DNA from 2 places in the Streptomyces sp. NPDC016562 genome. Region 2 is predicted to be linked to the other one. Evidence: riboswitches for the same ligand, from Rfam matches in the RefSeq annotation. Region 2 holds a riboswitch; the other holds the start of a gene.
The links. Region 2 has a riboswitch for glycine ahead of gcvT (glycine cleavage system aminomethyltransferase GcvT). Riboswitches for the same ligand answer to the same signal wherever they lie in the genome.
Positions count from the first base shown of each region.

Region 1: another riboswitch for glycine. It lies ahead of gcvP (aminomethyl-transferring glycine dehydrogenase); the one in region 2 lies ahead of gcvT (glycine cleavage system aminomethyltransferase GcvT).

Region 1 is NZ_JBIBRZ010000001.1:1,728,566-1,737,832, forward strand. It holds gene ACF059_RS07990 (PhzF family phenazine biosynthesis protein) at 1-222, shown strand, start outside; gene ACF059_RS07995 (type II CAAX endopeptidase family protein) at 238-1,062, opposite strand; gene ACF059_RS08000 (glutamate-cysteine ligase family protein) at 1,178-2,707, opposite strand; gene ACF059_RS08005 (hypothetical protein) at 3,203-3,832, shown strand; gene ACF059_RS08010 (DUF5999 family protein) at 4,113-4,301, shown strand; gene gcvP (aminomethyl-transferring glycine dehydrogenase) at 4,407-7,292, opposite strand; glycine riboswitch at 7,488-7,586, opposite strand; gene ACF059_RS08020 (PRC-barrel domain-containing protein) at 7,699-8,064, shown strand; gene ACF059_RS08025 (DNA polymerase IV) at 8,071-9,267, opposite strand, start outside.
Region 2 is NZ_JBIBRZ010000001.1:252,498-261,764, reverse strand. It holds gene ACF059_RS01190 (YncE family protein) at 1-416, shown strand, start outside; gene ACF059_RS01185 (EF-hand domain-containing protein) at 505-717, shown strand; gene ACF059_RS01180 (PadR family transcriptional regulator) at 781-1,329, opposite strand; gene ACF059_RS01175 (flavodoxin family protein) at 1,415-2,128, shown strand; gene ACF059_RS01170 (hypothetical protein) at 2,166-2,687, opposite strand; gene ACF059_RS01165 (hypothetical protein) at 2,848-3,381, shown strand; gene ACF059_RS01160 (L-serine ammonia-lyase) at 3,470-4,852, opposite strand; gene glyA (serine hydroxymethyltransferase) at 5,093-6,349, opposite strand; gene gcvH (glycine cleavage system protein GcvH) at 6,365-6,745, opposite strand; gene gcvT (glycine cleavage system aminomethyltransferase GcvT) at 6,847-7,962, opposite strand; glycine riboswitch at 8,111-8,214, opposite strand; gene ACF059_RS01140 (AAA family ATPase) at 8,420-9,103, shown strand; gene ACF059_RS01135 (enhanced serine sensitivity protein SseB) at 9,240-9,267, shown strand, end outside.

The DNA.
Region 1 (9,267 bases), 1.5 Mb from region 2:
GGCTTCTTCCCCGCCTTCGGGATCGACGAGGACCCGGTCACGGGCAGCGCCCACACCGCGCTCGCCCCGTTCTGGGCGCAGCGCCTGGGCCGCACCGAGCTGACCGGCCTCCAGGGCGGGGCACGCCAGGGGCTGGTCAAGGTCACCCTGACCGGGGAGCGCACCCTGCTGACCGGGCACGCGGTCACCGTCCTCGACGGGGAGCTGCTCACCGCCCCCTGAGCGCGGCCGGGCCGTTCACGGCGTCGGCAGCCAGCCCACCTTGCCCGCGAGCAGGGCGTACCCGACGAAGGCCACGACGTCGAGCAGCGCGTGCGCCACCACGAGCGGCCCCACCCGCCCCCAGCGCCGGTAGGCCAGGACGAACACGACGCCCATCACCATGTTGCCGAGGAAGCCACCGATGCCCTGGTAGAGGTGGTAGGAGCCGCGCAGCACCGAGCTGGCCAGCAACGCGGCCGTCGGCGACCAGCCCAGCTGGTCGAGGCGGCGCAGCAGGTAGGCCAGGACGATGACCTCCTCCACCACGGAGTTCTGCAGCGCGGAGAGGATCAGTACGGGGAACTTCCACCACACGTCGGGCAGCGCCTCCGGCACCACCGTCAGGTTGAAGCCGGTGGCCCGCGCCGCCAGGTAGAAGGCCAGGCCCGCGCTGCCGATACCGGCGGCGACCAGCGCGCCCCGGCCCAGGTCCCACCCGGGCCGGGTGCGGTCGAAGCCGAGCGCCCGCAGGCCGGGGGCGCCCTCACGGGTCAGGAAGTGCGCCACCAGCAGCACGGGCACCAGCGCGGTCGACGTGCCGAACAGCTGCCAGGCCAGGTCCAGCCAGGGCCGGCCGGGCGCGTACGAGCCGTTGAGCGTGGCGGCCTGGTCCTTCAGTCCGCCCGGCTTGGTGAGCGAGCCGATGAAGCTGATCAGGGCCGACACCGCGCTCGCGCCCAGCGACAGCGCCAGGACGAGCAGCGTCTCGGTGCCCAGGACACCCCGCCGCCGCCCGTCCTCGCCCAGCCCCACGACCACCGGCTCCGGCTCCGCCCGCACGCCCGACTCCCGTCCTGCCATCCCGTTGCGACCACCCCATACTGCCTCCTCGGGCGGCTCGGAGGATCACCGCGGGGGTCCCGGACGCCTCTGCGGCGCCCGACGGCTCCGGACGGCTCGGGACGGCTCGGGCGTCTCAGCGCGCCGCCGGCACCGGAGCGCTCACCTCCCCGAGCCCGACGGGCCAGGTGTGCACGGGGTCGCCCTTGTGCATCAGCTCGCTGTACCGCCGGGTGGTCGCCGCCAGCGCCTCGTCGCGCTCCAGACCGGACGCCAGGGCCCGGTGGTAGGTGTCCACCTGCCAGGTCGCGCCGTTCACCCGCCGCCGGCAGCGCTCCTCGATGATGCCGAGGTAGTGGTCCCGGTCCGCGGGCTCGATGCCCCAGGCGTCCAGGCCCGCCGCCGCCATGGGCAGGAGCTCGTCCAGGACCAGCCGCACGGCGGGCACGCTGGCCAGTCCCCCGGCCCGGCCCCGGCGCGGCCACCGCAGCCGCGCGTCGATCCCGTACCGGCACGCCGCGTCGAAGTTCGCCTCCGCCTCGGCGAAGGGCAGCCGGCTCCACACCGGGCGCGGCTCGTCCGCGAGGGTGCGGACCAGCCCGTAGTAGAAGGCGGCGTTCGCGACGACGTCGGCGACCGTCGGCCCGGCGGGCAGCACCCGGTTCTCCACCCGCAGGTGCGCCACCCCGTCCGCGACCCCGTACACGGGCCGGTTCCACCGGTAGACGGTGCCGTTGTGCAGGACCAGCTCCTGCAGCCCGGGCACCCCGCCGGCGTCGAGCACCCGCAGGGGCTCCTCCTCGTCGCAGATCGGCAGCAGGGCCGGGAAGTAGCGGACGTTCTCGGCGAAGAGCTCGTACGCCGAGTCCACCCACCGCTCCCCGAACCAGGTGCGCGGCCGCACCCCCTGGGCCTGGAGCTCGGGCGGCCGGGTGTCGGTGGCCTGCGTGAACAGCGGCGGCCGCGACTCCCGCCACAGCTCGCGCCCGAACAGGAAGGGCGAGTTGGCGCCGACGGCTATCTGGGCGGCGGCCACCGCCTGCGCCGCGTTCCACACGTCGGAGAAGCGGGCCGGCGTCACCTGCAAGTGCAGCTGTACGGAGGTGCAGGCGGCCTCCGGCACGATCGACCCGCAGCTCCACACCAGCCGCTCGACCCCGTCGATGTCGAGCGTGAAGTCCTCCCCGCGCATCATCAGGATCTGCTCGTTCAGCAGGGAGTAGCGGTCCACCGCCGAGAGGTTCGCGGTGACCAGGTCCGCGCGGGAGACCGTCGGCAGAATACCGATCATCACGACTCCGGCGTCGATCTCCGCGGCCTGCCGGTGGGCATAGCCCAGCCCCGCACTCAGTTCCTCGGCGAGCTGGTCGAATACCCGGCCGCCGAGCCGGTGCGGGAGAACGTTCACCTCCAGATTGAACATTCCGAGTTCGGTCTGGAAATCAGGGCTCGCAATCCGCTCCAGCACCTGCGCATTCAGCATTCTCGGCAGCCCGTCGGCGCCCGCGAGATTCAACTCGATCTCCAGCCCCATCATGTTCTTCGGGCGATCGAACCTCTTCTCCGCCAGCAGCCGCTCCAGTCCCTCCAGACACTCGTGAAGTTTCCTTCGATACCGCTGCCGATCGGACAGGTCGAATCCGCCCGCCACGACCTTCTCCCCCATCGAAGCGTCCCCTCCTCGAGTGGGCCCGGCTCGGAACATCCAGGCACGCATTACGGTCGATGATGCCCCGGCAGCGTGATCCGTAACGCCCGGGGGGCGTGCGTGGCGCGGAGCGCGCGCCGGTTTGGCCGAACGGCGCTTCGGCACATTCACCTGGCAAGTCGCTCTGCGCAAATTCCGCTCCGACTTTGCCGTTTCTGGATAACCGGTGCTTTCCAGCCGAGCCCCCGTCCGGTAACCTCCGAGGTCAGCGCGGCATGTCCGCGCGCATCCGGCATGAATGCCATGCCAGTGGGACCGGTAAGCGCCTTGTCCGCAATAGGCGGGACAGCTAGCCGAAACACTGGGTGAACACATGTCGTATAAACTCCGCAAACGAGGCAGAGAGTTGGCGCGCGGCCATTGCCCCTCGGCCCCCCTCTGGCCCCAGAATGCGACAGCTCCGTCCGCACCTGCCCCCGATCCACAGGTCTCCCAAGTGAGAGGCGACCCACCATGCCGCTGCATGTCCCCCCGGCTCCCGCGCCCGCCCTGCGCAGCGTCCTCGCGGCCCTCGGTTCCCCCACCGCCGTGCACGAGGCACGCACTCCGGCCCTGCGTGCGGCCCAGGGGCCGCTGACCCCGGAACTGCCCCTGCCGGTCCACGTCCTCGACCGGCTGAACGTCTCCGGTCTCGCGGCGGGCGGCAGGCCGCCGCGCACCCGGCTCACCGGCTGGCGGTTCCTGATCCGCGGCGGGGAGCGTCACGTCGCGGCGGCCGACACGCGGCTGACACCGGACGGGTGGGTGTTCTCCCACTTCTTCGAAGGGCCCTACGTCGCCGCGACCGAACGCGCCCTGCGCCAGGCGGAGTCGCTCCCGGGGAACTACCAGCCGCGGCTGCTGTCCGTACCGGAGCTCTACATGCTGACCCTGTGGCTGCACGGGGCGGTGGGCGCCGACGCCTCCGCCGGGCTGCCCGCCGGCGCGGACCTGCTGGTGCCGCTGGCACCGGCCCCGCCCGGCATCGCCGCGTACCGGCCGCATCCGGTGTCGGAGCTGCTGCCCGTACTGACCCACCGGCTGACCCCCGCGGCGCCCCCGGCACCCCCGGTCCCGCCGACGCTGGCCGCGCCCGCCGCGTAGGCCCCGGACGGCCGCCCGGCTCGGATGACCCATTCGGCCTAGCCCGGTTGGGTCATCGGCGAACCATCCGAAATGACAGGGGAGTTGGCCTGAACCGCCCGCACGAGTGATGCGTCCTCACTCTATGAGGACAGCTGCCGGGAAATACCTGCGAAGCGGCTGTCGTGGGGGAAGACTGAGGACAAGCTCCCCGCGGGTGCGGGGATGACCCAGGGGGACGGCCATGAAACACCCGTCGAGCCGTAGCACGCAGACCACACCGCAGCGAAAGAACGCATCCATGTGCCAGCACCAGCCTGCCTGCCCGTCAGCCGAATCCGCCGACCGGGAGGCCGCACGCCCGGTGGCCAACCACCCGGAGCAGGGCTGGAGCCTGCTGTGCAATGGCGTCCTGCTCTTCGAGGACACCGGTGAACTGCTGCCGGACGGTCAGATCATCGCCCCGCACCGCCCGCTCGCGGCGGCGTGAGCGATCCGGACCACGACGAAGGGGCCGGCCCGGGAGAACCTCCCGGACCGGCCCCTCCTTCATGAGGTCACGCGCTCACGCACCCGCGAGCTCACGCGTCGGCGCTCAGTTGTCGTACTCGTCCAGCGGCGGGCAGGAGCACACCAGGTTCCGGTCGCCGAACGCGCCGTCGATGCGGCGCACCGGCGGCCAGTACTTCTCGGCGGCCGTGACCCCGCCCGGGAAGACGGCCTCGTCGCGGGTGTACGGGTGGTTCCACTCGCCGCCCAGCGCCGCCGCGGTGTGCGGGGAGTTCGCCAGCGGGTTGTCGTCCACCGGCCACTCGCCGGCCGCGACCCGCTCGATCTCACCGCGGATGGCGATCATCGCGTCGCAGAAGCGGTCGATCTCGGCGAGGTCCTCGGACTCCGTCGGCTCGATCATCAGCGTGCCGGCGACCGGGAAGGACATCGTCGGGGCGTGGAAGCCGTAGTCGATCAGGCGCTTGGCGATGTCGTCCACGCTCACGCCCGTGCTCTTCGACAGCGGGCGCAGGTCGATGATGCACTCGTGCGCGACCAGGTTGCCCGGGCCGGTGTAGAGCACCGGGTAGTGCGGCTCCAGGCGCTTGGCGATGTAGTTGGCGCCCAGCACCGCCACCTGGGTGGCGCGCTTGAGGCCCTCGCCGCCCATGAGGCGCACGTACGACCAGGAGATCGGCAGGATGCCGGCCGAGCCCCACGGCGCGGCCGAGATCGGGCCGACGCCCGTCTCGGGGCCCGCGGTCGGCTGGAGCGGGTGGTTCGGCAGGTACGGGGCCAGGTGGGCCCGGACACCGACCGGGCCGACGCCCGGACCGCCGCCGCCGTGCGGGATGCAGAAGGTCTTGTGCAGGTTCAGGTGCGAGACGTCGCCGCCGAAGTGACCCGGCTTGGCCAGGCCCACCAGGGCGTTCAGGTTGGCGCCGTCGACGTAGACCTGGCCGCCGGCCTCGTGCACCTGGGCGCAGATCTCGGCGACGTGCTCCTCGAACACGCCGTGCGTGGACGGGTAGGTGATCATCAGCACGGCGAGCTCGTCGCGGTACTGCTCGATCTTGGCGCGCAGGTCGTCCGCGTCCACCTCGCCGTCGTCCGCGGTCTTGACCACGACGACCTTCATGCCGGCCATGACGGCGCTGGCGGCGTTGGTGCCGTGCGCGGAGGACGGGATGAGGCAGACGGTGCGCTGCTCGTCGCCGTTGGCGCGGTGGTAGGCGCGCACGGCCAGCAGGCCGGCGAGCTCACCCTGGGAGCCGGCGTTCGGCTGGATGGAGACCTTGTCGTAGCCGGTGACCTCGCAGAGTCGTTCCTCCAGCTCGGTGATGAGCGTGAGGTAGCCCTCGGCCTGCTCCACCGGGGCGAAGGGGTGCAGCTGGCCGAACTCGGGCCAGGTCACCGGCTCCATCTCGGTGGTCGCGTTGAGCTTCATGGTGCAGGAGCCCAGCGGGATCATGCCGCGGTCCAGCGCGTAGTCCTTGTCCGAGAGCTTGCGCAGGTAGCGCAGCATCGCGGTCTCGGAGCGGTGCTGGTGGAAGACGGGGTGCGTCAGGTACTCGTCCGAGCGCAGCAGCCCCTCGGGAAGGGTGTCCGCGGCGGTCTCGTCGAGCGCCTCGATGTCGGCGCTGACGCCGAAGGCGGCCCAGACGGCCTCGATGTCGGCGCGCAGCGTGGTCTCGTCACAGGAGACGGAGACGTGGTCGGCGTCGGCCTGGTGGAGGTTGACCCCGCCCTCACGGGCGGCGGCGACGACCTCGGCCGCCCGGCCCGGCACGCGGGCGGTGATGGTGTCGAAGTACGCGCCGTGCACGATCTCGACCCCGCCGGCCGTCAGGCCCGCGGCGAGCAGGGCCGCGTAGCGGTGGGTGCGGCGGGCGATCGTCCGCAGGCCGTCCGGGCCGTGGTAGACGGCGTACATGGCGGCCATGACGGCCAGCAGCACCTGCGCGGTGCAGATGTTGCTGGTGGCCTTCTCGCGGCGGATGTGCTGCTCGCGGGTCTGCAGGGCCAGGCGGTACGCCTTGTTGCCGTCCGCGTCCACGGAGACGCCGACGAGACGGCCGGGCAGCGAGCGGGCGTGCTTGGCCTGGACGGCCATGTAGCCGGCGTGCGGTCCGCCGAAGCCCATGGGGACGCCGAAGCGCTGCGTGGTGCCCACCGCGATGTCGGCGCCGAGCTCACCCGGGGAGGTCAGCAGGGTCAGGGCGAGCAGGTCGGCCGAGACGGTGACGATGGCGCCGAGCCCGTGGGCCTGGTCGATGACCGGCTTGATGTCGCGCACGGCGCCCGAGGCGCCCGGGTACTGGAGCAGCACGCCGAAGACGCCGCGCTCGGCGATCTCGGCGGGGATGCCGTTCGAGAGGTCGGCGACGACGACCTCGACGCCCGTGGGCTCGGCGCGGGTCTCGATCACGGCGATGGTCTGCGGCAGCGCGTCGGCGTCGATCAGGAAGACGCCGTCCTTGACCTTGCCCACGCGGCGGGCCAGGGACATGGCCTCGGCGGCCGCGGTGCCCTCGTCGAGCAGCGAGGCTCCCGAGGTCGGCAGGCCGGTCAGGTCGGCCACGACGGTCTGGAAGTTCAGGAGCGCTTCGAGGCGGCCCTGTGAGATCTCCGGCTGGTAGGGCGTGTACGCCGTGTACCAGGCCGGGTTCTCCATGACGTTGCGCAGGATCACCGGCGGCGTGAAGGTCCCGTAGTAGCCGAGACCGATCATGGAGGAGAGGACCTGGTTGCGGTCGGCGAGCGAGCGCAGCTCTGCCAGGACCTCGGCCTCGGTGCGCGCCTCGGGCAGGTTCAGCGCCTCGGCAGTCTTGATCACATCCGGTACCGCGGCGGCGGTCAGTTCGTCCAGGGAGCCGTAGCCCACCTGCGCGAGCATCTTCGCCTGGGCCCCGGCATCAGGGCCGATGTGGCGCTGCTCGAAGGGGATGCCTCGCTCCAGCTGGGAGAGCGGAATGCGGTTGGCGGTCATGTACGGAGGCCTCCTGGTCGTATGACCTGCGAGGGGCACCACGGCGCGGGCACCCGGACGGCCTCCCCCTCTGTCATCTCAACCTGAGAGTTTCACCGGAGTCCAGGGGTTGCCCGTGAGCTCCGGCTTTCACCGTCGGTGAGGGGAGGGACCGGCACTGCGCGCCTGGTACCCGCCCCTGCTTTCCAGAGTGGCCTCGTCCGTGCGGTACGTATGCCTGAGAGATTCCGGGGAGGATTTGCTCCTTCGGCGCCTCCGTCTTGCTCACTCGGAGGACTCTCCCGCACAGGGTCGACAGCCATCACCCAGCCTACCAGCGAGGATCCGGACACTCCCCGAGTGGCCTCCTGTCCGAATATGCACTTCTGTAGTCATTACGGAAGTGTTGCGACCATTTGGAGGGACCGTGCAGACCGACATCGATCCGCGCAGCCTGATCGGCCGCAAGGCGTTCGACCGTAACGGCACCAAGATCGGCACCGTCGACGAGGTCTACCTCGACGATGCCACGGGCGTCCCGGAGTGGGCGGCCGTCCGTACGGGGCTCTTCAGCCGGGACGCCTTCGTCCCGCTGGAGCCGAGCGAGCTGGTGGGCGAGACCCTGCGCGTGCCCTTCGAACGCTCCCTGATCAGGGACGCCCCCGACTTCGGCGTCGGCCGCCACCTCTCCCCCGAACAGGAGCTGCAGCTCTACCACCACTACGGTCTGGACACGACCCTCCCCTCGGAGTTCCAGCGCGACTTCGGCCACCTGGCCGGCGACGAGGGCTAGGCCGTCTCAAGAGCCCTCCCCCACCAGGGGCAGCGGGTCGGACGGCTCCAGCTCGGGGTCGTCGACCCGGAAGGTGCGCACCCGGCCGGGCTGCGATCCCGGCTGCTCGAAGCGGACGGTGACCCGCCCGACCCCGCTGCCCTGGACCCACCCGGGCCCGTACACCGCGTGCCGTACGTCGCTCCCGGGCGTCCAGCGCCGCTCGGGAGCCGGATCCGGCGCCGGCTCCCCCGGCAGCTCCGTCCCCGCCGGAGGCTCCCCGGGCCCGCCGGCGGCCTCCGAGCGCCCGGCGCCGCCGGAGACGCCGTCCGCCCCGTCCGCCCCGTCCGACCCCGCAGCCCCGTCCGCCCCGTCCGTCCCGTCCGACCCCGCAGCCCCGTCCGGCTCAGCGGCCAGCGACTGCGCGAAGAGGTCCTCCTGCGTGTAGTCCGCGAGCCCGGTGACCCCCACCCCCAGCAGCCGCACGCCGCCCGTGGTGTCCACGCCCTCCAGCAGCCGCCCCGCCGCCTCCCGGACCACCCCGGGGTCGTCCGTGGGCCCCCGCAGCGTCTCCGACCGCGTGAGCGTGGAGAAGTCGTAGCGCCGCACCTTCAGCACGATCGTGCGCCCCGAGTGCCCCGACGCCCGCAACCGCTGCACGCACCGGTCCGCCAGCCGCTGCACCTCGCCCCGGATCCGTACCCGGTCGTGCAGGTCCACGTCGAAGGTGTCCTCGACCGACACGGACTTCGCGTCCCGCTCCGCGACCACCGGCCGGTCGTCCAGCCCCAGCGCCATCCGGTAGAGCCCCACCCCGTGCGCGCGCCCGACCATCCGGACCAGCTCGTCCTCCCCGGCCTCCACCAGCTCCCCCACGGTGGTGATCCCGGCGCGGCGCAGGTGCTCCCCGGTGGCCGGCCCCACCCCGGGCAGGGTCCGTACCGACATGGGGGCGAGCAGCTCGCGCTCGGTGCCGGGCTCGATCAGCAGCAGCCCGGCCGGCTTGGCCTCCTCGGAGGCCACCTTGGCGAGCATCTTGGACCCGGCCAGTCCCACCGACCCGCTGAGCCCGGTGGCGGCCCTGATGTCCGCCCGCAGCCGCTCCCCGACCTCCCGGGCGGTCGTCGCGTCGAAGGCGACCCCGCCGGCCTCCAGGTCCACGAAGGCCTCGTCCAGGCTGAGCGGCTCCACGAGCGGGGAGAGCTCCCGCAGCATGGCCATCAC
Region 2 (9,267 bases):
TCTACGTCGCGGACATGATGGCGCACGGCATGTGGGTGCTCGGCGGGGACACCTTCGAGACCCCGAAGCTGCTGCCCACCGGCAAGGGCTGCCACGGCCTGTACGTCAGCCGCGACTCCAAGGAGATGTACATCTCCAACCGGGGCGAGGGGACCGTCTCGGTCTTCGACTTCCCGAAGAACAAGCTCACGAAGAAGTGGACGCTGCCGGACGGCGGCAGCCCCGACATGGGCGGCGTCTCCGCCGACGGCAAGGTGCTGTGGCTGTCGGGCCGCTACAACTCGGAGGTCTACGCGATCGACACCGTCACCGGCAAGCAGCTCGCCCGGGTCCCGGTGGGCGGCGGACCGCACGGCCTCGCCGTCTACCCGCAGCCCGGCCGCTACTCGCTGGGGCACACCGGCATCTTCCGCTAGAGCGGTCCTAGGCGGACCCGAGGCGGGGGCGGGCGGGGGTGGCCGCTACCCTGAGCCGGTCAGCAGGCATCAAGAAGGAGTGGACCCAGTGGCGGACATCGAGAGCGCACGGACGACGTTCGGCAAGTTCGACGTGAACGGTGACGGCTTCGTCACGGCGGACGAGTTCAAGGCGGCCATGGCGGCCATGGGCGACCCGTTCGTCACCGGCCCGATCGCGGACGCCGTGATCGCCTCCAAGGACGCGAACGGCGACGGCCTGCTCAGCTTCGACGAGTTCTGGGGCTCCCTGAACAAGTAGTCACCAGCCCGTGCCCCTGCCCCGGCCGCGAAGGCCGGGGCAGCGCTGTGTCCCGCTCGTGCCTCAGGCCTGTGGCCCGGACATGTCCTCGACCTCGGCGAGGGCCTCCTCCAGCCAGTGCAGCCAGAACGTCTCCAGGGCGATCCCGCCGTGCAGGACGAGCCGGCGCAGCCGGTCCTCCACGGCGTCGCGCCCCGGCGGGAAGTCCTTCTCCTCGATGGCCTCGTACTGCGCCAGCTGGCGCTGGTGCAGGTCCAGGTGGCGCCGCAGCTCAGGGCCGAGCCCCTGCGGCCCCACGACGCCCGCCGCCCGGATCCGCAGCAGCAGCGGGTCGCGCATCGGCTTGGGGTCCTGGCTCTCGGCCACCCAGCGCGCCAGCTCCGCGCCACCGGCGGGCAGCACCTCGTACTCCTTCTTCTGTCCCCGCACGGGAACCTCGCTGGGCAGCGCCCTGATCAGGCCGCCCTCCTCCAGCCGGCCGAGCTCGCGGTAGATCTGCTGGTGCGTGGCCGACCAGAAGAAACCGATCGACTTGTCGAACCGCCGGGTCAGCTCCAGCCCGGACGAGGGCTTCTCGAGCAGGGCGGTGAGGATGGCGTGCGGCAGGGACATGGCGCCCATCCTAGGTTTGCGGCGGCCGTCCCCGTACGGGCGAGGCCCGGTGGCGGGCGCGCGCGGGGGTGCGCAGGCTGGGGGAGTGCCCGCCGACTACGACTACTCCGACCTCACCGCCCTCTTCGTGAACTGCACGCTCAAGCGATCGCCCGAGGTCAGCAACACCGAAGGCCTGATCGACCGGAGCCGTGCGCTCATGGAGGCGGCCGGTGCCCGGACCTCGCTCGTCCGCGCCGTGGACCACGACATCGCGACCGGCGTATGGCCGGACATGACCGAGCACGGCTGGGAGAGCGACCAGTGGCCGGTCCTCTACAGCCAGGTCATGGACGCCGACATCCTCGTGCTCTGCGGCCCGATCTGGCTCGGGGACAACAGCTCCGTCATGAAGCAGGTCATCGAGCGGCTCTACGCCTGCTCCTCCCTGCTGAACGAACAGGGCCAGTATGCCTACTACGGGCGGGTCGGCGGGGCGCTGATCACCGGCAACGAGGACGGCGTCAAGCACTGCGCCATGAACGTCCTCTACAGCCTCCAGCACCTGGGCTACGCGATCCCGCCGCAGGCCGACGCGGGCTGGATCGGCGAGGCCGGGCCCGGGCCCTCCTACCTGGACCCCGGCTCGGGCGGCCCGGAGAACGACTTCACCAACCGCAACACCGCCTTCATGTCCTGGAACCTCATGCACCTGGCCGCCCTGCTCAAGCGCTCCGGCGGCATGCCCGCGCACGGCAACCAGCGCTCCGAGTGGGACGCCGGCTGCCGCTTCGACTTCCCGAACCCCGAGCACCGCTAGCGCGCCGCCCGGGGCCTCGTCGGCGGGGGGCAGGGGCTCAGTGGGCGATGTCCACGACGAACCGCTCCGGTGAGTGCAGGGAGTAGGCACGGTAGTACGGCAGGGTGTCGAAGGCGGCGCCGAAGGTCACGTACCCCTCGTAGTCGCCGGTCAGGGCGATGCCCTTGAGCTTGCTGAGGTAGATCTTCTGGAGCTTGGGCCCGACGTAGACGCTGTTGCCCGCGTCGTCGTGCGCGGCGGCGGGGTTGAGACGGATCTCCAGGAAGTACTTCCCGGCGAGCGGGACCGGCGCGCCGGACCCGTCGTAGCGCAGCTGGGGGACGGGGGTGACGGTGACCGTCGGCACGTAGGCCTGCAGGTCGATGACGATCCGGTCATAGGTGGGGTGCCCGGCCCAGCGGGCGTTCACCACGAGCGGCGTCTGGGTGGTGGTGGACGGTGCGGCGGCCGAGGCCGGAGCGGCGAAGGAGAGTCCGGCGACGAGCAGGATGCCCGAGGCCAGGCCCGCGATCCGCCGGCGGTGCGGACGGAGCCGGAGCAGGGGATGTGGGCGTTTCATGACGTCCCCCCGATTCTCAGAGACGGGGACGGGTTGTCGTCATCTAAGACACCCCCCACCCGCCCCCGGTTGCAACCGGACCCCCTCGGATACGAAGAGGGCTCCGTGCGGTTGACTTCGTGCCCGGAATTCAGGCTGAGCCGGGCGGAGCGTGGGGAAGATGACGAATCGACTGGAACTCGTGGAGCTTGAGATCCAGCGCCACAAGTGGAGTGACATGCTCTGTGGCTGTGGCGAGTCGGCCGCGCACGTGCCGGCGCTGCTCCTTGAGCTCGCCGGGCAGGCCGAAGAGGGCGGCGGGATCGACTACGACGGCGTCGCCCGGCATGTCGTGTCGCCTGCCAGCATGTTCCTGGAAGTGGCCCCGCCGGTCGTTTCGGTCGGCATGGCGGTCCTGGCCTCGGAAACACCCGTGTACGCCCGCTACGCCTATCTTCAGATGGTGCTGTTCCTGCTGTCGGCGGAAGGTCAGGCACAGGTCCCGGCCCTGGAGGGGCGTGACGTCGCGGCTGAATGCGAGGCCGAAGCCCGACGGGGCCTGTGGACCCTGTACAGCGAAGTGCTGGCCGGCGGATCCATCGACACGGCCGGCTACGCGTACGAGATCCTCACCCTGATCGAGGAGGACGAGGACAGGCTGGAGCGGCTGCAAGCGGCCGCGGGGGAACGGCTTCCCTGGGACCTGAGGTCCTGATCCGCCGTCCGGAATGACGAACGAAGGTCCCTTGCCTCGCACCAGCGAGGCAAGGGACCTTCGTCATTCCGGCCCGGAGCGGGTCAGGTCAGCACTCGATGACGTTGACCGCGAGACCGCCGCGGGCGGTTTCCTTGTACTTGACCTTCATGTCGGCGCCGGTCTCCTTCATGGTCTTGATGACCTTGTCGAGGGAGACCTTGTGGCTGCCGTCGCCGCGCATCGCCATCTTCGCCGCGGTGACCGCCTTGACGGCCGCCATGCCGTTGCGCTCGATGCACGGGATCTGGACCAGGCCGCCGACCGGGTCGCAGGTCAGGCCCAGGTTGTGCTCCATGCCGATCTCGGCCGCGTTCTCCACCTGCTCCGGGGTGCCGCCCAGGACCTCGGCGAGGGCGCCGGCCGCCATCGAGCAGGCCGAGCCGACCTCGCCCTGGCAGCCGACCTCGGCGCCGGAGATCGAGGCGTTCTCCTTGAACAGCATGCCGATCGCGCCCGCGGCGAGGAGGAAGCGGACCACGCCGTCCTCGTCCGCGCCGGGCACGAAGTTCGTGTAGTAGTGCAGGACGGCGGGGAGCACGCCCGCGGCGCCGTTGGTGGGGGCGGTCACGACCCGGCCGCCCGCCGCGTTCTCCTCGTTGACCGCCATCGCGTAGATCGTCGTCCACTCGCTGCGGTGCATCATCGGGTCGCCCTCGGTGCGCAGCTGGCGCGCGGTCGAGGCGGCCCGGCGCTTGACCCGCAGGCCGCCCGGGAGGATGCCCTCGCGGGACATGCCGCGCGCGACGCAGGACTGCATGACGCGCCAGATCTCCAGGAGGCCCTCGCGGATCTCGTCCTCGGTGCGCCAGGCCTTCTCGTTCTCCAGCATCAGCGAGGAGATCGACAGGCCGGTCTCGTTCGCCAGGCGCAGCATCTCGTCGCCGGAGCGGAAGGGGTACTTCAGCACCGTGTCGTCGAGCTTGATCCGGTCCTCGCCGACCGCGTCCTCGTCCACGACGAACCCGCCGCCGACCGAGTAGTAGGTCTTCTCCAGCAGTGGGGCGCCGGCCTCGTCGTACGCGAAGAGCGTCATGCCGTTCGCGTGGTACGGCAGCGAGCGCCGGCGGTGGAGGATCAGCTGGTTCGGCTCGTCGAAGGCGATCTCGTGGCCATCGCCTATCTCCGCGCCCAGCAGCCGCAGCCGGCCGCTCTTGCGGATGCGCTCGACCTCGTCGTCCGCCGTCTCGACGTTCACCGTGCGGGGGGAGTGGCCCTCCAGGCCCAGCAGGACCGCCTTGGGGGTGCCGTGGCCGTGGCCGGTCGCGCCGAGGGAGCCGAACAGCTCGGCCCGGACGGAGGCCGTCTGGGCGAGCACCCCGTCCTTCTTCAGCCGCGTCACGAACATGCGCGCGGCCCGCATCGGGCCGACCGTGTGGGAGGAGGAGGGACCGATACCGATGGAGAAGAGGTCGAAGACGGAGATGGCCACGGTGGCGGACTCCCTTGTCTGCTCGTGGGGTGGGAGGTGCAGGAGAGGCGGATTATTCGGATTTTGTCCGACAGTCGAGCTTAACGCCGTGAGGTGAACGGCTCGGCCGCCGTACGACGTGGGAAGGATTACGCGGACGGGTCGGGCCGGGGTCGGCCGGCCCGCCCGTTCCCAGGCCGCGGTCACGGGGAAGGGCCCGGCCCTGTGCGCAGACGAGGCCGGGCCCTTCGGACGATCCGCTCAGAGGGACGGGTACAGCGGGAACTTCGCGGCGAGCGCGGAGACGCGCGCCTTCAGGTCCTCGCTGTCGTACCCGGGCTTCAGCGCGGTCGCGATGATCTCCGCGACCTCGGTGAACTCCTCGGCGCCGAAACCGCGCGTGGCCAGCGCCGGCGTACCGATCCGCAGACCCGAGGTGACCATCGGCGGCCGCGGGTCGTTCGGGACGGCGTTGCGGTTGACCGTGATGCCGAGCTCGTGGAGGAGGTCCTCGGCCTGCTGGCCGTCCAGCTCGGAGTTGCGCAGGTCGACCAGGACCAGGTGCACGTCCGTGCCGCCGGTGAGCACGTCCACGCCCACGGCCTTGACGTCCGGCTGCACCAGGCGCTCGGCGAGGATCTTCGCGCCTTCCAGGGTGCGCACCTGGCGCTCCTTGAACTCCTCCGAGGCCGCGACCTTGAAGGAGACGGCCTTGGCCGCGATCACGTGCTCCAGCGGGCCGCCCTGCTGACCCGGGAAGACGGCCGAGTTGATCTTCTTGGCCAGCTCCTGCGTCGACAGGATGACGCCACCGCGCGGACCGCCGAGGGTCTTGTGCGTGGTGGTGGTGACGACGTGGGCGTGCGGCACCGGGTTGGGGTGCAGGCCCGCGGCGACCAGGCCGGCGAAGTGCGCCATGTCGACCATCAGGTACGCGCCGACCTCGTCCGCGATGCGGCGGAAGGCGGCGAAGTCCAGCTGGCGCGGGTAGGCGGACCAGCCGGCGACGATCAGCTGCGGCTTGGACTCCTTGGCGAGGCGCTCGACCTCGGCCATGTCCACCTGGCCGTCCTCGCCGACGTGGTACGGGACCACGTTGTAGAGCTTGCCGGAGAAGTTGATCTTCATGCCGTGGGTCAGGTGACCGCCGTGGGCCAGGTTGAGGCCCATGATCGTGTCGCCCGGCTTCAGCAGCGCGAACATCGCGGCGGCGTTCGCCTGCGCACCCGAGTGCGGCTGGACGTTCGCGGCCTCGGCGCCGAAGAGCGACTTGATGCGCTCGATCGCGATCCGCTCGATCACGTCGACGTGCTCGCAGCCGCCGTAGTAGCGGCGGCCGGGGTAGCCCTCGGCGTACTTGTTGGTCAGGACCGAGCCCTGGGCCTCCATGACGGCGACCGGAGCGAAGTTCTCCGACGCGATCATTTCCAGGGTGGACTGCTGACGGGCCAGCTCGGCGTCGACGGCGGCGGCGACGTCCGGGTCCAGCTCGTGGAGAGGGGTGTTCAGTACAGACATCAGGGTCCCCTGGGGTCAGTTACCGGCGGTGAGGGCGGTGTACTCACCGAAGGACAGGGCGTCCTTCGGCTCCTCCGAGAGGCGCACCTTGAACAGCCAGCCGCCCTCGAACGGGGCGGTGTTCACGAGCGCCGGGTCGTCGACGACGTCCTGGTTGAACTCGACGATCTCACCGGAGACGGGGGAGTACAGGTCGCTGACCGACTTGGTCGACTCCAGCTCGCCACAGGTCTCGCCCTCGGTCACGGTCTCGCCGACCTCGGGGAGCTGGGCGTAGACGACGTCACCGAGCGCGTTGGCCGCGAACTCCGTGATGCCGACCGTCGCGACGCCGTCCACGGCGTCCGACAGCCACTCGTGCTCCTTGGTGTAACGCAGCTTCTCGGGGTTGCTCATGACCTGATTCTCCTGGATGCGGGGGAGTGGATACGAACGGTGGTCTCGGGTACTGAGACGGCGCCGTACGGGCGTCCGTACGGCGGATGTCGTGTGCGGAACTACTTCTGCCGCTTGTAGAACGGCAGCGCCACGACCTCGTACGGCTCATGCGTACCGCGAATGTCGACGCCGACGCCGGAGGTGCCGGGCGCGGCGTGCGCCGCGTCCACGTACGCCATCGCGATCGGCTTGCCCAGCGTCGGGGAGGGGGCGCCCGAGGTGACCTCGCCGATGACCTGACCGTCGGCGACGACCGGGAAACCGGCGCGCGGGACGCGGCGGCCCTCGGCGATCAGGCCGACCAGCTTGCGCGGCGGGTTGGTGGCGGCGCGCTCGGCGGCGGCCTCCAGCGCGGCGCGGCCGACGAAGTCCCCCTCCTTCTCGAACTTCACGACCCGGCCCAGGCCCGCGTCGAACGGGGTCAGGGAGGTGCTCAGCTCGTGCCCGTACAGCGGCATGCCCGCTTCCAGGCGCAGGGTGTCGCGGCAGGACAGGCCGGCCGGGACCAGGCCGACGCCCTCGCCCGCCTTGGTCAGCGCCTGCCACAGCTCCACGGCGTGCTCGGGGGCGACGAACAGCTCGAAGCCGTCCTCGCCCGTGTAGCCCGTACGCGCGATCAGCGCGGGCACGCCCGCGACGGTGCCGGGCAGGCCGGCGTAGTACTTCAGCCCGTCCAGGTCGGCGTCCGTGAGGGAGGCGAGGATGCCGGGGGACTCCGGGCCCTGCACCGCGATCAGCGCGTACGCGTCGCGGTCGTCGCGGACCTCGGTGTCGAAGCCGGCGGCGCGCTCGGTCAGGGCGTCGAGGACGACCTGGGCGTTGGAGGCGTTGGCGACGACCATGTACTCGCTCTCGCCGAGGCGGTAGACGATCAGGTCGTCGAGGATCCCGCCGTCGGCCTGGCAGATGTGCGTGTAGCGGGCGCGGCCGACGCCGACGGTGGAGATGTTGCCGACCAGCGCGTAGTCGAGGGCCTTGACGGCCTCAGGGCCGGTCAGCGTGATCTCGCCCATGTGGGACAGGTCGAAGAGACCGGCCTTGGTGCGTACGGCGTTGTGCTCGTCGCGCTCGCTGGCATACCGCAGCGGCATGTCCCAGCCCGCGAAGTCGGTCATGGTCGCACCGAGCGAGCGGTGCAGCGCGTCGAGCGCGGTCAGACGGGGGGCAGTGCTCATGGGTGTGGCTCCCGAGTCCCAGGGCATGACATGACGAGGAGGGTCCTCCCCATCTGTCATCGGAACCTGAGAGGTTCGCCGCAAGTCCCGGAGGACGTCGGCTTGCACCTTGGGTGGAGCTGTCGAGCAGCTCGCTTTTCAGATCTGCCTCATCCACGCGGTACGGGGCCTGAGAGATTCAAGGGAGGATCTTGCTCCTTCGGCGCCCACGCACGGCCTCGCGGCGTGCCGGGACTCTCCCGCGCGGATTCAAGCGGCCGGTATGCAGTTGGTCCAGATGGCGCACATCATTGCACGCCATGTCCGTGATCGGGCGTTCGGGTCCGCAAGTGCGTACGGGCCGGCGGTGGGCGGACCGGAACCAGAGCTGCCGGATTACCGTCTCTTTACACTCAGTGGATAAGGGTCCTGGCGGCCCGATTCGGGGGAGGCGAACACTGTGCGGAGATTCGGGGTAGTGGCGACGACGGCGGGGGCCGTGGACGCGGTGCCGGCGCAGCGCGGGCCGCGCGGCCGCAAGGGCGCGGTGGACGCCGCCGCGGCGGCCGGGACGGGCCTCGGCCGCGGTCCCGTACGCGATCTGCGCGGCCCGGCGGTGCGCGGCCCGCAGCGGCTCGGCTTCGCGGAAGGGGACATCGTCGTGGTGTCCGGCCTGCCGGGCGGCGGCAAGAGCACGCTGATCAAGCGGGCGACGGCCGAGGGCGCCGCCATCGACTCCCAGGACACCCGCGAGCGCTGGGAGCGCCGGATGCCGCCGTCCCTGCCGTACGCGGTGTACCGGCCGCTGGTGCGGATCGCGCACTACTGGGGGCTGGGGCGGGCCCTGCGCTCCGGAGCCTCCGTCGTGGTGCACGACTGCGGCACGCAGAGCTGGGTGCGCGGCCTGCTCGCGGCCGCCGCGCGCCGCCGGGGCCGGGCGCTGCACCTGGTCCTGCTGGACAGCAGCCCCGAGGAGGCCCTCTCGGGCCAGGCGGCGCGCGGCCGGGGGGTCTCCGCGTACGCCTTCGCCCGCCACCGCGGCGCGGTGGGCCGCCTGCTGCGCGAGGCGGAGGCGGGCCGCCCGCCCGCCGGCTGCGCCTCGGCGACCCTCCTGGACCGCCGCTCGGCCGCCACGGTGACGCGGATCGCGTTCCACGGCTAGCCCGCCGGTCGGCCAATCCAGCCCCTCCGGCGTTTGAGGAGCGGGGGTCCGGGGGCTGGCCCCCGGCAGCGGCGCCCCGCCACGGCGGATAACCTCGGCCACGACATCGCGGCGCAACACACGGAGGCACACGCACATGCACAGCGGCGGCTGGCCGGCAAATG